DNA from 2 places in the Bacillus cereus group sp. MYBK79-1 genome. Region 1 is predicted to be linked to the other one. Evidence: a T-box and tRNA genes for the amino acid it is inferred to sense, from the RefSeq annotation. Region 1 holds a T-box; the other holds one or more tRNA genes.

Region 1 (8,326 bases):
GAAAAGAATTGCTAAAGAAGGGGGAGAGTAAATCTCCCTCTTTTCTTTATATAGAGGTGAAAAAATGATCGTAACAACAGCAGGAAGAACAAACAAAGAAATGACAGAGTATGCAAACGAGGTAGCGGCAGAATTAAATGGTTCATTCGTTAAACGTAATGATATACCAGTACATAAACTGCATGAGCAATATGGACAAGATGTACTCGTTGTAGGGAAAAATCGATTAGCTATTTATCCAAAAGGAACGGAAGAGTCGTTTTTCTTTCATCCAAACTCAGCGATGTTTCGTGTGAAAAGACTAATGCGCGGAGAACATGACCCGTTTGTACAAGCCACACAATTAGAGAGTGGAATGACAGTGTTAGATTGTACGCTCGGTATGGCATCAGATAGTATTGTAGCTAGTTATATTGTTGGTGAAAACGGAAAAGTAACGGGACTTGAAGGCAATGAATATATGGCTTATATTATGGGAAATGGTTTAAAAACATGGTCTTTATCCGTTTCTGAAATTGATGAAGCAATGAAACGAATCGATGTGAAGCAAACGGAGCATTACACATTTTTAACACAATGTGAAGATAATAGTTATGATGTTGTGTACCTTGATCCAATGTTTGAAGAAACTGTTATAGAATCAGATGGAATAAAAGGATTAAAACACTTCGCTTTGTATCATGATATTACTGACGAAACAATTGCAGAAGCGAAGCGTGTGGCGAGAAAGCGTGTCGTTTTGAAAGATCATTTCCGTAGTTCTAGATTTGAAAAACACAATTTTCACGTATATAAAAGAAAAAGTGCTAAGTTTCACTTTGGTGTAATTGACCCTTGCTAATTGTTTGAAAAGATGTATAATAAGCAATAATTAATTAAATATATTGTCGGTGATGAAGAGAGTAGTCTTTTTTAGAAGGAAAGCGAGCTAGGGATGGTGTGAGCCTAGTGCGGAAGAAAAAGATGAAGCGCACTTCGGAGATGCTTCTTGAACGAATAGTAGAGTAAGCCGAGGCCCCCTGTCCTCGTTATAAACGGGAAAGTGGTTCGTAATGAACAACAAGGGTGGTACCACGGGTTTAAACTCGTCTCTTTTTAGAGACGAGTTTTTTGTGTTTTAAAAAATAAGGAGGTTATATAGTATGGATTATAAAACGCAGTTTGGGGAAAGTTTATCCGTTATTTTTACGAATGCATTAACACAAAATCAAATTTTAGATTTAATTGAAACACCGAAACAAGATGAATTCGGTGATGCAGCATTTCCGTGTTTTTCACTTGCAAAGCAATATAAAAAATCACCAGCTAGTATCGCAAAGGAAGTTGCGGAGAAATTAAATGATCCATTTTTTACGAAAGTAGAGGCCGTTGGTCCTTACGTAAATGTATTTTTTAATCGTGAAACTGTAAGTGATGATGTATTAAAAACGATTTTAGCTGAGAAAGAAGAGTACGGTCAAAATCACTTTGGATGTGAAAAAACTGTAGTACTTGATTATTCCTCTCCTAATATCGCGAAACCTTTCTCAATGGGGCATTTACGTTCTACAATGATTGGAAATTCACTGAAACATATCGCTGAAAAATGTGGTTATGAAGTTGTAGGAATTAATTATATTGGGGATTGGGGAACACAGTTTGGAAAGTTAATTACCGCTTATAAAAAGTGGGGAAATGAAGCAGTAGTTAAAGAGGATCCAATACGTGAACTATTTAAGTTATACGTTCAATTCCATGAAGAGGTAAAAAACGACGAAGGACTAGAAGAAGATGGACGTGCTTGGTTTAAGAAATTAGAAGAAGGTGATGAAGAAGCTGTTGAGCTTTGGAATTGGTTCCGCCACGAATCTTTAAAAGAATTTTCTCGTATTTATGAACTTCTCGGTGTTGAATTTACTAATTTTCAAGGAGAAGCTTTTTATAATAACTTAATGGAAGATTTTATTGGGATTTTAGAGGAGCATGATTTGCTTGAAGAGTCAGAAGGCGCGTTAGTCGTTAATTTAGAAGGCGAGGGAATGCCTCCGTGCTTAATAAGAAAATCTGATGGTGCGACGATTTACGCAACGCGTGACTTAACGGCAGCGTTATATCGTCAAAACACATATGCGTTTGATAAAGCGTTATATGTAGTTGGTCCAGAACAAAGTTTACATTTTAATCAATTTTTCACTGTATTAAAAAAGCTTGGTTACAATTGGGTTGATGGCATGGAACATGTACCGTTTGGATTCATTTTAAAAGACGGTAAGAAAATGTCGACACGTAAAGGAAGAGTTATTTTACTTGAAGAAGTACTTGAGGAAGCCATAGACCTTGCAAAACAAAATATTGAAGAGAAAAATCCAAACTTAAAACAAAAAGAAGAAGTAGCAAAGCAAGTCGGTGTAGGGGCAGTTATTTTCCACGATTTGAAAAATGAGCGTATGCATAATATCGAATTCTCATTAGAAAATATGCTGAAATTTGAAGGGGAAACAGGACCGTACGTACAGTACACGCATGCACGAGCTTGCTCTATTTTAAGAAAAGAAAGTGTAGAATTTGAAACGTGTACGTTTGCATTAAAAGATGACCATAGTTGGAGCGTCGTAAAATTACTGAATAAGTTCCCACAAGTAATTGAGACAGCCTTCAACAAAAATGAGCCATCAATCATTTCAAAATACGTATTAGATGTAGCACAATCGTTTAATAAATACTACGGTAATGTTCGTATATTAGAAGAGAGCGAAGAGAAAGACAGCAGACTTGCATTAGTGTATGCTGTGACAGTTGTATTAAAAGAGGGATTACGTTTACTTGGGGTGGATGCTCCTGAGGAGATGTAAAATAAATAGGTATACGTATCATAGTAGATATGTATGCCTATTTATTTTTATAGAAAATGTGAAAGCAGAAGTTTTATTTTATTAACTCTAAACTTTTCTAGAATTGTTTCAAGTGTAGGAATGTCCGTATTAAATGGAGAATTGTAATGTCATATATATAAAGGAGGCGTTAAATTTGGAAACGTACGATTGGAATAGTAAAATAATATATTTAAAAAATACGAGAGATTTATATTACAATGACGATTATGTAAGTTTTTTAGTAAATATAGTTTGGAAGATTTCTAAGCCAGTACATATCGTTGATTACGGTTGTGGATATGGTTATTTAGGCTTAATATTAATGCCATTACTTCCAGAAGGTTCAAAGTATACAGGTATTGATAGCGGAGAAAGATTACTAGCTGAAGCGAGAGATTTGTTTCGCTTACTTCCGTATGAGTCACGATTTCTTGAGGGGGATGCTACAGAAATTGAATTGAACGATACATACGATATAGCAATCTGTCATGCTTTCTTATTACATATAAGTTTACCAAAAGCAATGCTACAAAAAATGATGCATTCAGTTAAAAAGGGCGGAAAAATAATTTGTTTTGAACCACATTGGATATCAAATATGTCGTCATACTTTTTAGATGGAGAGAATCAATCGGAAATTATTAGGCTAGGAGCTTTGCAGAAGTTATTTGAAAGTGACACGCAGAGAAGCGGAAAAGATGGAAATATTGGTATGAAAATACCGATGTTTTTAAGTGAACTAGGCGTAAAAAACATTGAATGTAGAGTAAGTGATAAAGTGAACTTTTTAGATCCTAATATGCATCATAATGATAAAGAAAAATTGTATCACTCATTAAAAGAAGAGGGGATTGCAGGGAATCCAGGTGATAAACAGCAATTTATAGAACGTTTAATGGCTAGAGGATTAACATATGATGATGCGCTAGCTCAATATAAAGTTGAAATCCGATTTTATAAAGTTTTTCATCTACATTCCTCTTTAGTATATGCCCCGAATATGAAAATTACCTTTGGTGACATAGAATGTTAAAAGGCAGCAATTTATTGAGAATTGTCATTTTTTTCGGTAAGTCGATATCCACCGTATAATCGCTGATATATTTAAATTATCGCCGATATAATTTCATGTACTGATTTGAGCTTCCAAAAGATAAGATCCTCATGTTACGTTATTCCATTTAATCAAACAAAATATGGAGAAAAACAATCATTTTTACTATATTTTGTTATAAATTCGAATAATATTAAATAATACTATCCATTATAGGAGATTTTAGTTGAATACCTACAATATGATGTGTAAAATCTAAGCAAGTAGCAGTGCAAAAAATTATTCGAGGTGAATACATGCTAGATTTTAAGCAGTTAGATGCTTGTTTGAAAGACAAGAGATTTATAGATGGATTACAGGAAATAAATAATGAAATTTCATATATAAAAGAAAAGAATACTTTATCTTATTTGAAGAGTTGGCTTGCTAATATTCCTTCACATAAGGAGTTTGATATATTAATACGTCTTACTGATGAAGGGCTTATGCACCAATACAGTTCATTCCTCATTCGCTACGCCTACAAAAAATTCCCAAATATGAGAACGCTCTCTTTATATTGTGATGAGTTAATTGATGAGCGGAAAATACTTGAAGTAGAACAGTTGTTAAAAGATTCATTAGAAGAGGTAAATAAAGAAGAGATAGAAGTTGATCTTTTAGCGAAAACATATTTTACGTTAGTACGATGTTTGTTAGAAATGAAACGAAATGAAGAAGCGCTTATTTATATGCAAAAGGCAGAGGAGTACAGTGCACGTGCCGTATTTGATAAATGGGGTTACGTCTATATGCATACAGGTGAATGGGAGAAAGCAGAAGAACAATTTATAGCTGGCATGCAGCATAAAGATTGTGAAGAGTTATCTACTTATTTATTAGCACAGTTATATGCAAATAAAGGGGAACAAAAACGTGCATTACAGCTAATTGATGATGCAATTGTAAAGTTCCCGCAAGTACCATATTTTCATTTTGAAAAGGTGAAATATTTATTAGATTTAGGGAAGTATGAAGAAGTGTTAGACGTAATAGATAACATAAATAATCAGCTTCCTTATCATGCGTATAAAACTTACTTTGTACATTTACGTGCAGAAGCGCTTTACAAAATGAATAAACTTGTAGATTTACAACAGTTATTAAAAGAAGAAACAAGTTTAAAAGAGTCTTTATATCATAATTTAGAAAAAAATCCAGATGGCCAAAAGGTTCACTTACCGATAGTTCCCATTGTACAAAAGGATAATTATTGTGTGCCGACAAGTTTAGAAATGATGTTGCAGTTATGGGGAGAAAAACGTACGCAAGATGAAATAGCAGAGTTCATTTTTGATATGACGGGCTCGAAGTTTTCAGATACTGTTTCTTATTTAGAAGATTTAGGTTATGAATATCGTTATTTTAAAGGAAATGTGGAAACTTATAAGAAATTACTCGGCGAAGGAATTCCCGTTTTATTAAGTATTGATATTGAGCATGCTTCACATGTGCAAGTGTTAGCTGGGTATGATGATAGGTTACAAGCTTTTTATGTTCAAGATCCAAACTTTATCGAACCAGTCATTGTGGAGTATAGTAAGTTACAAGAAAAATATCGTTATACAGGGTGTTTAGCGATTACGTTTGTTCCGCAAGAAAAGAAGGGACAATTATCATTTTTAAATGAGGAAGAGCATCATTATTTTAAATCCATTTTTTCTTTAACGGATCATTTAGATGAACAAGATAATGAGGGGATTCATAAGTTAGTACAATTTTTAAAAGAGACGAGTGATAATCCGAATACGTGGTTGTATACGGTTAAGCACTTAGATGTTGAAGTAGATAACGAGTTTATTATATCTTGTATTGAAAAGTTAATGGAGAAGTTTCCAAACTCAGATTTTGTTAAATTACATGGTGCACAGTGCTTTATTCGCCTTGAAGAGTTAGAAAAAGCGGGGCAAATGCTTGCGAGTGTTGAGAAGAAAAATAATCGTGCTTTATATCATTTAATAAACGGAAGGTATGCTTTTGAGCAGGAAAGTTATATAGAAGCGATTTCAAGTTTTCGTTTCTCGTTACAATTAGACGCAGATCAGCCGATTGCTTGGAGTTTTCTCGCTTTATCGTATATGTATATCGATCAGTCTGAAAAGGCGTTACAGTTTTCTCAAGTTGCCTTGGAACGTAGTCCAGAACGATTCACTTTAACGAATCACGGGTTAATATTAATAGATTTAGAAAGATATGAAGAAGCGTATGAAATCTTTAATGATTTGTTAAAAGAATATAAAAATGAAGCACATGTATGGTATGAGCGAGCGAGATGTGCGCATCATTTAGGGAAATTATATTTAGCGATAAAAGGGCTTAAAATAGCAATTCATTTGGATAGTAATGCACCATACATTTATACGAAACTTGCGGAAATATACGAATCTGATTTGAAGGATGAAGAAAGTACGAAAGAAGTTTTATTAAAAGGTATTGAGAATTGTGACGATAAGGCACCTCTATACGTAAAGCTCGGTGATTACCATTTCCAAAATGATAGTCTGGAAGAAGCTGAAACATTGTATGCTCGTGCTTTGGAAGAAAATCATGATGATGTATACTCTCACTTCGGACTTACACAAGTTTATATGGCAAGAGAACAATATAAAGAAGCAAAAGAATATATTCTCAGTATCGAAAAACAAATTGAAAAGAGTCAAGATTTCCTTATGAACGCAGGGATGGTTTTATGGGATGCAGAGGTTGAACTTGGTGGAAGTGAAGAAGGATTTAAAGTAGCGTTGTCTAAGTTAGAGAGTGGTATAAAGCAGAGCGAATATAATGTAGCAAGTGCGTTAGATGAATATGTGAATCGAATTAAAGGAACAGTATTTGTACAAAGAGGTATAGCATTCTTAAGAACGTTACAGAAAGAAAGAAATGAAGTAAGTGAATACGGCTGTTATACAGGTATTTTATATGAATCGATTGGACAGTACGGCCAAGCGATGAAAAGATATAATAAGGCGATAGAACAAAAGGAAACGGCATTACCGTATTACCGAATTGGTGAAACACTTATGCTATTAGGGCAATTGACGGAAGCAAAACAAGCGTATGAAAGATGTTTAGAGCTTGATGGGAATTTCGTAGGTGTACATTTACAGCTTGCGGAAATATACGAAAAAGAAGAAAATCGTTCTAAAGAACAAAGTCATATGGTTCAGGCGATGAAAGAAGAGCCGTTGCATATTAATATGGAATATTTGGCACAGCTTTCAGTAGAAATGAATCTACAGAAAGAATTGCTAACTGAGCTAGAACAATTAGCAGACGAAGTACCTGAAATATGGAGATTAGATGCGGTTGCATATGTGTATGGAGCGATGGATGAAATAGATAAAGAACAAGAACAGATTGAATACGCACTACAATTAGATGGTGAGCATACAGAAGTTCTATATCATTATGCAAAAGTACTAGTGAAAAATAGAAATGCAAAAGCAATTGAAATTGCGATGAAAGTGATACAAAAAGATGCAAATAATGAACGTATATTTGATGTATATGTAAAAGCGATAGAACAACATAAGAAATGGTCTAATATACGAGATTTTCTTCATACACTAAAAGTGAAAAAGGCAGAAAGAAGTATGGCATTTATGTATGCTGCATCTGCGGTTACAGAAAGATGGATTGAACGTCAACAAAATGATCAGCCGAAGAAATCCATAATTACGAGAGCTTTTTATCGCATGAAAAACCGTGCGAAAGAAATTTCGATTATTACTACAATCATTGATTTATATGAAATTTCGTTAAAGTTAAATCAAAAAAATAGTTTGGCAGCGCAGCGATTTGCACTATTTTACGAGAATGTGACGATGAACAACGAGGCAATAGATGTATTGCAAACATCGTTAGAAAATAAATGGGATTACGATGTAGCGAAGCAGCTTGTAAATGTTTTCATAGAGTGTGAGGAAGAAGATATGTTACGGGATGCTTCAGAGTTAACGAAGCAAATGGTTCGAGAATTACCAGATGATTATGATACTCTTCTTTTACAAGCACAAGTATTGTTTAAAGCAGGGGAAGAAAGAAAAGCAGAAAAGATTACCTTACAATTAACGGAGCAAACACCGTTTGTAAATAGAGCGTTTCTTGCTTTAGGAGAAATATATCAAAGTCAAGAACGGTTTGAAGAGGCAATTCATGTATTAGAAAATGCTTCTATACATCATCCAAATGAAACAGCGATTCTTCTTTCTTTAGCATCTGCATATCATGGTGCCGGTCAAACACTAAAGGCAGAGAAAATAGCGAATGAAGTATTAAAAATTAATGCGAATGATCTGTTAGCGAGATACGATCGTGCTTGTTATTTAGCACAGTTAAACAGAAAGGAAGAGGCGAAGGAAGAACTTGAAATTGTACTTCG
Region 2 (8,661 bases), on a different contig from region 1:
ATGGACTGAACCAATTAATGGGTCTGCAATACCACGTTCATCAAACCTTGCTGTTGTCGCATCAAGTTCGATAAATGTTGCATTCGTACGAAATGGAGATTTCGGATTTCGTTTCGCTTCTTCCAATACGAGACGTGCTGCCGCTGTCTTCCCGACACCTGGCGGACCATATATAATTACATGTTGCGGATTCGGACCACAAAGAGCCGCTTTTAACGACCTAATTCCGTCCTCTTGCCCTACAATATCTAAAAAGGATGTAGGACGTACCTTTTCCGCAAGTGGCTCTGTTAAAGAAATCTCACGCATTTTACGAAGCTGTTCTAATTCTTTTTTCGATTCTCGATCAATTGAAACTTTTTGTGTTCGCTGATTTCGAAGTAAATGCCAAAAATATAATCCGACAATTACACCAAAAACAAGTTGAACAAGTAAAAATATATTTGTCCAGCTCATAATTTATTTCCTCCCGCAATGTTTTATCACTTAGTATTTCCGCGGAGGAACATAGCTAAACATAAAGAAAAACAGCAATTATAAAAATTGCTGTTTCTTCATCGCACTATGCAGATGTTTTTGTATCAAGTACAGTACCGTCTTGTAACACCAATTTCGGCGGTTCATTATCAGCTACTGTTTCTTTCGTCAGAATACACTTCTCGATATCTTTGCGAGATGGAAGTTCGAACATTACATCAAGCATTAAGCCTTCAATAATAGAACGAAGTCCACGAGCACCTGTTTTACGTTCAATTGCTTTTTTCGCAATTTCAATTAGTGCACCTTCTTCAAACTCTAACTCAACATCGTCAAGCTCCAATAGTTTTTGGAATTGCTTAACAAGTGCATTTTTTGGTTTCGTTAAAATATCTACAAGAGCATCTTCATCAAGCGGCTCTAGGTTCGCAATAACTGGAAGACGACCGATAAACTCCGGAATTAAACCGAATCTTAAAAGATCCTCTGGTAAAACGTGAGATAAAACATGCTTCTCATTTACATCAGCATTTTTCTTCTCAGCACCAAATCCAATTACTTTCTCACCAAGGCGACGTTTAATAATTGGCTCAATGCCATCAAACGCTCCACCACAAATGAATAGGATATTCGTTGTATCAATTTGAATGAACTCTTGATGCGGATGCTTACGACCACCTTGAGGTGGAACGCTCGCTACAGTACCTTCTAAAATTTTCAGAAGTGCCTGCTGTACGCCTTCACCAGATACATCACGTGTAATTGATGGATTTTCGGACTTACGTGCCACTTTATCAATCTCATCAATATAAATGATTCCTTTTTCCGCTTTCTCTACATCATAATCAGCTGCTTGGATTAATTTTAGTAAGATGTTTTCTACATCTTCCCCTACATATCCAGCTTCTGTTAAAGATGTTGCGTCCGCGATCGCAAATGGAACATTTAAAATACGCGCTAATGTTTGTGCCAATAATGTTTTACCACTACCAGTTGGCCCAATAAGTGAAATATTACTCTTCGCTAATTCTACATCATCAATTTTACTGTTAGAATTAATGCGTTTGTAATGGTTATATACCGCTACCGCTAGTGCTTTTTTCGCGTTATCTTGTCCGATGACATACTCATCTAAGATTTCACGAATTTCTACCGGTTTCGGTACATCTTTGAATTCTACTTCTTCGTCCTTCGCAAGCTCCTCTTGTACAATTTCAGTACAAAGTTCGATACACTCGTCACAAATGTAAACACCTGGACCTGCAACTAACTTTCGAACTTGCGTTTGTGTTTTACCACAGAAAGAACATTTTAATTGACCTTTTTCATCATTAAATTTAAACATATTTTCACACCCCTTACAAAGTGCTAACCTCTTGCCTTCGTATGTACACGATAAATGTATCGTATGTAAATACATATTATGTCACTACGTGGCGAGAAATACAAATAATATGACTAGTTATGTACAAATAAAAAAATTTTAAAACTTTTGAAATATGTATATTCGACTTGTAAAGGAAGTTTTCCTTCTTCATCGAAAAGTTTTATAAATATATTTCTATATTTATAAAACAAGGCACGATTAAAATCGCGCCTTGTTATTTTATTATGCAGCGTTGTCTACTAAGAAGTCTACAGCTTTACGCACTTTAAGGTCTTCAGATAAAGCGTCTACGCTTCCAAGAGCTTGCTTGATAGCGTCTACTGGCATACCGTACATTTCAGCCATTTTTTCAACTTCTGCAGTTACTTCTTCTTCAGTAACTTCGATGTTTTCAGCTTCAATGATAGCTTCAAGAACAAGGTTGATTCTTACGCGTTTTTGAGCGTCTTCTTTCATTTGCTCTTTTAACTTGTCAGCGTCAGTACCTGTGAATTGGTAGTAAAGCTCAAGGTTCATACCTTGTTGGCTTAAACGTTGCTCGAATTCACGAACCATACGATCTAACTCAGTGTCGATCATAGCTTCTGGAATCTCGATTTCAGCGTTAGCAGCAGCTAATTCTACTACTTCGTCACGTACTTTGTGCTCAGCTTCGTGCTTTTTGCCTTCTTCTAAGTTTGTACGAAGTTTTGTTTTTAATTCATCAAGAGTTGCAACTTCTTCGTCAGCTTCTTTAGCGAACTCGTCGTTTAACTCAGGAAGTTCTTTTGTTTTGATTTCGTGAATTGTTACTTTGAATGTAGCTGGTTTACCAGCTAATTCAGCAGCGTGGTACTCTTCTGGGAATGAAACTTCAACTTCTTTAGAATCACCAGATTTAAGACCAATTACTTGCTCTTCGAAACCAGGGATGAAAGTACCAGAACCGATTGCAAGAGAATAGTTTTCGCCTTTTCCGCCTTCAAATGCTTCGCCATCAACGAAACCTTCGAAGTCGATTACAGCTGTATCACCGTTTTCAACAGTTCCTTCTTCTTTAACAACTAGTTCAGCTTGACGCTCTTGTAAAGATTTTAATTCGTTCTCTACATCTTCGTCAGTTACAGTTGTTTCAACTTTTTCTACTGCTAAACCTTTGTACTCCCCTAATTTAACTTCAGGTTTCACTGTAACTTTTGCAGTGAAGATAAGGTTAGCATTTTTTTCGAACTTCTCGATGTTGATTTCAGGATGATCAACTGGGAAGATACCAGCTTCATCAATCGCTTCACCATATGCTTTTGGTAAGATGATATCTATAGCATCTTGATATAAAGATTCGATACCAAAGCGTTGTTCGAATAACGGACGAGGCATTTTTCCTTTACGGAAACCTGGTACGTTGATTGTTTGTACTACTTTTTTGAACGCAGCGTCGATAGAGTTGTTTACTTCTTTAGCATCAACTTCGATTGTTAAAACGCCTACGTTACCTTCTAATTTTTCCCATTTTGTAGCCATTTATTCTTTCCCTCCAACTATAATAATGTATGCACATACCTCTATAGATTAAAATCTTCATTATCTCTTTTTTGAAATAACAAAAGTACAAATAATCCTCTAGCAAAAGCTTTCAGATATAATGTTCCAATCTACTAATTGCCTAAAAGACAACTACGGTATATTTTGTTCGAGAATAATATGAAACATATTAAGTAAGAGAATTACACTTCTCTTCTCTTACAAACAGGCAGATTTCTGCCTTTTGCAACCCTTACATTATAACATAGAATATGCTCGTTTCAAGAACCGAACGATTCTTTTTCATAATTATACGGGCAAATATCCTTCTCTTTCAACACGTAATAACCATTGATAGGCAATATGAAACTCTTCTAATTCAATATTATACGCTGTCATAAGTTCTTCTTCATCAATAGTCAATCCGAAACGCTTTCTTCCAATTCTCTCTAAAACAGCAGCCCAAATCTCCACTTTATCCATTAATAGAGCGAATGGGAAAACGCTAATTCGCAATTCTTTCCAATATGTAACCATCGCATCAAATATATCGGGATATTTTTGCTCTAATCGGCTTGATAATGTATGTATAATGTTATCGGATTGCTCCTCATTATGACCTGTAAATGCTGGAATCACCTTAATCGTATTCCCAAACTTTTCTACCTCTATCTCTTCTTCTATTTGATTTTCTATCATTTTATATAAAATAGAAGTTTTCAAATAAGGGTGCTGTTTTTCGTCTATTAAAAATTTCTTTAAAACAGGTAATGCAAGATCCAAGTCTCTTAACGAAAGTTGCTGAATCGCTCTTAGCTTTTGCCCAAAGTTTTCTCCAAACATTTCATTAGTAAACTCATCCAATTCAAAATTCGAATCGACTAGTGACGTATCTACTTCATTTAACATACCTTCTGCAAATAAAGCGAGCTGTGCTAATTTTTCCTTTTGCTCAGGCATTACATCTTTCGTTTGCAAAACCTTTTCAACGATTTCAATGACACCTTCATAATCATTTGTTTGAACTAAAATCGTCACATATGTTTCAAGAATATCACCAAATAATACAGCCCCTGTTTCAAGTAACTGTTCACATTTGTCTTTCGCTTCTTCCATATGTTTTAATTCTAACAAACAAATAACAGAAGCGAGTTCCGTTTGTTCCGTTTCTGCATTATACTGACGTAATATTTCAAAGCAGCGCAATGCATCTTCGAATTTCCGCTCTTTCAGTGCTAAAAAACCTTCATCAATATATCGCTCTGATAGTTGCGGAAACAATACGACCGTATTTTCTTTTTTATCCATACGTCCGCCTCTTTTTCTAGATTTTAATTATCTTTAAAGTAAATATATCAAATGAGTAATAAGAACACAACATCCCAAAACCCTTTATTTGAAATATAGAAATATTTAATTTTTATATTTCAATATAAACAAATCCTTACTAAAAATTAAAAATGCGCAAATAAAAATCCTCAGCAATTAAAGCAGAGGATTCATCATTAATGGAAAGCTTTTATAATAGTGGGGTATATAACAAGGGTAATAATTTGGAGAACAATAATTGCCATAACAATCATGCTACAATAGAAGATTGGTTTACTTCGCTTCATTAAAAACATAATAATAAGCATCGTACAAGCAAACAAACTTAAGAAGAACAAACTCGTTGTCGAACTAAGTATACCACTCGGGACAAAGAACAATAACACTACACTACAAGTACCTATAATTCCAAATAACCATTCCATTCATTCACTCATTCCCTTTCCCTCTCATGGCAGTTTTTTTACTAAGCGATTAAATGTTTTACAACATCAACTACATACGTTAATTTCTCATACGCTACAAATCCAAAAGCAACTGTTAAACCCGTTACGATTAACCCTTTCATCATTTCTTCCTCCTCGTTTTATCGTTGTTACCTTCATTATAGAGGATTAGCAATTTGTTACCATCGAACTTCCTTACAGTTACCTTACAGAATTGTAAGATTTCAAAAAAGGCATAAAAAACAACTTATATCACTTGAGGGGACTTCATGGAATTTCTCTATAATCACTTGCAAAATCAACTTTTTTCTCAGCACCTTTTTACATATTTTTAAATAACATTCGTTACTTTTCTCAACTTACCTTCAAATGTTTTTAATTATAAGAAAACACTTTATTAAAATCGTGTTAATATATTTTTGTACAATCAAAAATTTAAAAGGGGGATTATATATGTTTAAAAAAATGGCTGCAGATGTATTAGGACTAAGTGATGTAGGATCTGTCATCACACCGAAAGATTACGATAAAGTTGATGCTGATGATTATGTGATGCATGAAGACGGGGAGAAAATTTATTTTCTAATTAAATCAAAATCAGATGAATATTGTTTCACAAACAAAGGATTAATCCACCTAGATGGCACAAGCGCAACAAGTAAAAAACGTACACTACGCCGCTTTAGCTATAGTAAATATCAAATTAAAAACGTAGCACTTGAAACTGCTGGAACGATTGATTTAGATGTAGAAATCAAGTTCCAAATGGGTGATGAGCATTATTCAATTGATGTTCATAAAAAACATATTGAAGAATTAAAAGATTTATATAAAGCTTTACTTAAAATAGAAGAAATCTCATACGACAACGATATTACATTGCAGTATGCACATAAAAGTCTAGATATGGCATCTAACGCTTTCAGCCGTATTTCAAACCCACAAGTAAATTTAGCAGAGCAGTTTAAAGAAATGAACGAAATCGCCTTTAACTGGCTCGTTGATACGAAGAAACAATATAATGTGAAAGATTATGGTTTTGTCTTTGAGAAGTTTATTAATAACTGAACAAGAAACCCTTGTTATCAAAAGATAACAAGGGTTTCTTGTTCCAGGAGAGATTTGAACTCCCGCCCCGCCCATTTCCGCACTATTTTATATATTTTGATCGCAGTCTTAATATATCTTCCTCTTCTCGAATGCCTGCCGATCCCTTCCTCACATTTTTTACGACAGTCCAATCTGGGTTAGTTTCATCACCGATGTTCTGTACTGTAAAGTTGCCATCACCATATTTCCGGTGACCTTCTGCCAACTTCTCCGTTAAATCATTCTCATTTGATCTCGCCATTTTTGCGCCATCTCCCTTTTTTATACAACCTTCTTAAACTGTCCAGCCAATCACACGTCCAGTCAATTGGAGATTCTCACTTTCCGCTTCTATTAATTGTAACACACTGCCGGGGATAAGTTCCGATAACGGCTGCTCAATCGTACTAGAATGGTAAAAAGTTTTATACCATTCTAAGTGATTAATTAGGGGAATCTGGATATGGATTTGAGTTCCATCATAAACCTATTGATTCTTTAAATTAAATAAGAGGAATAGGGCGCATAAATGGCGCTCTTTTCTTAATGTACTTCAATCTGTAATATATAATAATTATCATATATTACGTTATATTTTACACCTCTTGCACATACATCAATTTATAGACAAACAAAAAACCTTGTTATCAAAAGATAACAAGGTTTTTTTAGCGTCCCAGGAGAGATTCGAACTCCCGACCGTACGCTTAGAAGGCGTATGCTCTATCCGGCTGAGCTACTGGGACATGGAGCGGGTGAAGAGAATCGAACTCTCGACCAGAGCTTGGAAGGCTCTTGTTTTACCACTAAACTACACCCGCATATGTTATTTTATTTTTCTTCGTTAGCGCTGTTGCCCTATCGACAATATTTATTATATGTATAACCATACATAAAGTCAACACCTTTTTTAAAAGAGGATAATTTTTCTTATCCTCTTTTAAAAAGTGCTTGTTCAACTAGTTGTCCGTCTAATGTTTCAAAACGAACTTCCATTTGCTTTTCATCCATTTCTAATAAAGCAAATGTCTTTTCTACACGCTGACGTGGCAATAAAATACTGCCTGGATTAATAAATAATACGCCGTCGATTAATTCCGCACCTAATACGTGAGAGTGTCCGAAGCATGCAACTTGCGCCCCTACCTCTTCTGCATGGTACGCTAATGTTTGTAATGTCATTTTCACGTTATGACGATGTCCGTGCACAACTACGAAACGAATGCCATCTACATCAGTTACAATTTCATCTTGAAAGTTAGCATAATCACAGTTCCCTTTTACAACATGGAAACCTTGCAGCTCTTCATGAGCAGGCGTTAGCTCTGAATCACCGCAATGAATCATGACATCTACTTTTCCTTCATATTTCTCTTTCAACTGCTGTAATTCCTTCACAGAGCTATGACTATCGCTTACGATTAAAGCTTTCATCAATCTCTCTCCCTTATTCTCCTAAAAACCATTCAGGGATTTTTTCTTCTAGCTTACGAAGAGCACGTCCGCGGTGACTAATGGCATTTTTCTCATCTGAACTTAGTTCCGCCATTGCTTTTTTATATTCTTCCACATAAAAAATCGGATCATATCCAAAGCCGTTTTCTCCGCGGCGCTGTTCTAAAATATACCCTTCGCACGTCCCGTTTACAATGACAGGCTTTTTATCACCTTCAGGGAAAGCCACTGCTAATGCACAGTAGAAGCGAGCTTTACGCTTTTCAAACGCTACTTCATTTAATTCTTGTAATACTTTATCAATATTCGCTTGATCGTCTTTCGGCTCTCCAGCAAAACGAGCTGAATACACGCCTGGTTTTCCATTTAAAGCATCTACAATAAGACCTGAATCATCTGCAATTACGATTGCATTCAACTGTTTGCTCAGACTATCCGCTTTTAAAATCGCATTTTCTTCAAATGTTTCACCAGTTTCTTCGACTTCTTCAATATGAGGAAAATCATGTAATGATTTTACTTCTAAATCAAATCGCTCAAATAACTCAGCAAATTCTCGTACTTTCCCCATATTTTTCGTCGCTACAACAACTTGTTTCATACTTTCCACCTCTACTCTATATGAGATACGATGTCACCTAACGCTTCTTTTTGCATGTCAATCAGTTGGAAAATACCTTTTTCTGCAGCATCAAGTAATTCATTTAACTGCGCTCTGCTAAACGTCGCTTCTTCTCCAGTTCCTTGCACTTCAACAAACTGACCTTTTCCAGTCATAATTACGTTCATATCAACGTCTGCTTTAGAATCTTCTGCGTAGTTTAAATCTAAAACAACACCTTGCTCTTCAACAATCCCTACTGAAGTTGCGGCTAAATAATCTTTCACTGGAATTTTAGATACTTTTTCTGCTTGTAATAACTTCTCAAACGCTAATACCATTGCTACATATGCACCTGTAATAGAAGCAGTTCTCGT

The links. The T-box of region 1 lies ahead of argS (arginine--tRNA ligase). A T-box ahead of a tRNA ligase gene usually reads a tRNA of that ligase, here a tRNA-Arg.
Positions count from the first base shown of each region.
Region 2: it encodes a tRNA-Arg, which carries the amino acid that the T-box ahead of argS (arginine--tRNA ligase) is inferred to sense. The anticodon was not compared.

Region 1 is NZ_JBQAEO010000001.1:675,356-683,681, reverse strand. Features, by position in the region: gene ACTFOB_RS03505 (BrxA/BrxB family bacilliredoxin) at 1-15, shown strand, start outside; gene ACTFOB_RS03500 (class I SAM-dependent methyltransferase) at 65-841, shown strand; T-box leader at 882-1,096, shown strand; gene argS (arginine--tRNA ligase) at 1,143-2,831, shown strand; gene ACTFOB_RS03490 (class I SAM-dependent methyltransferase) at 3,007-3,885, shown strand; gene ACTFOB_RS03485 (tetratricopeptide repeat protein) at 4,203-8,326, shown strand, end outside.
Region 2 is NZ_JBQAEO010000002.1:108,999-117,659, forward strand. Features, by position in the region: gene lonB (ATP-dependent protease LonB) at 1-456, opposite strand, end outside; gene clpX (ATP-dependent protease ATP-binding subunit ClpX) at 563-1,822, opposite strand; gene tig (trigger factor) at 2,087-3,364, opposite strand; gene ACTFOB_RS05260 (hypothetical protein) at 3,674-4,672, opposite strand; gene ACTFOB_RS05265 (hypothetical protein) at 4,870-5,118, opposite strand; gene ACTFOB_RS05270 (PH domain-containing protein) at 5,593-6,207, shown strand; gene ACTFOB_RS05275 (cytoplasmic protein) at 6,290-6,490, opposite strand; tRNA gene ACTFOB_RS05280 (tRNA-Arg) at 6,901-6,974, opposite strand; tRNA gene ACTFOB_RS05285 (tRNA-Gly) at 6,976-7,049, opposite strand; gene ACTFOB_RS05290 (metallophosphoesterase) at 7,159-7,662, opposite strand; gene ACTFOB_RS05295 (XTP/dITP diphosphatase) at 7,676-8,284, opposite strand; gene rph (ribonuclease PH) at 8,296-8,661, opposite strand, start outside.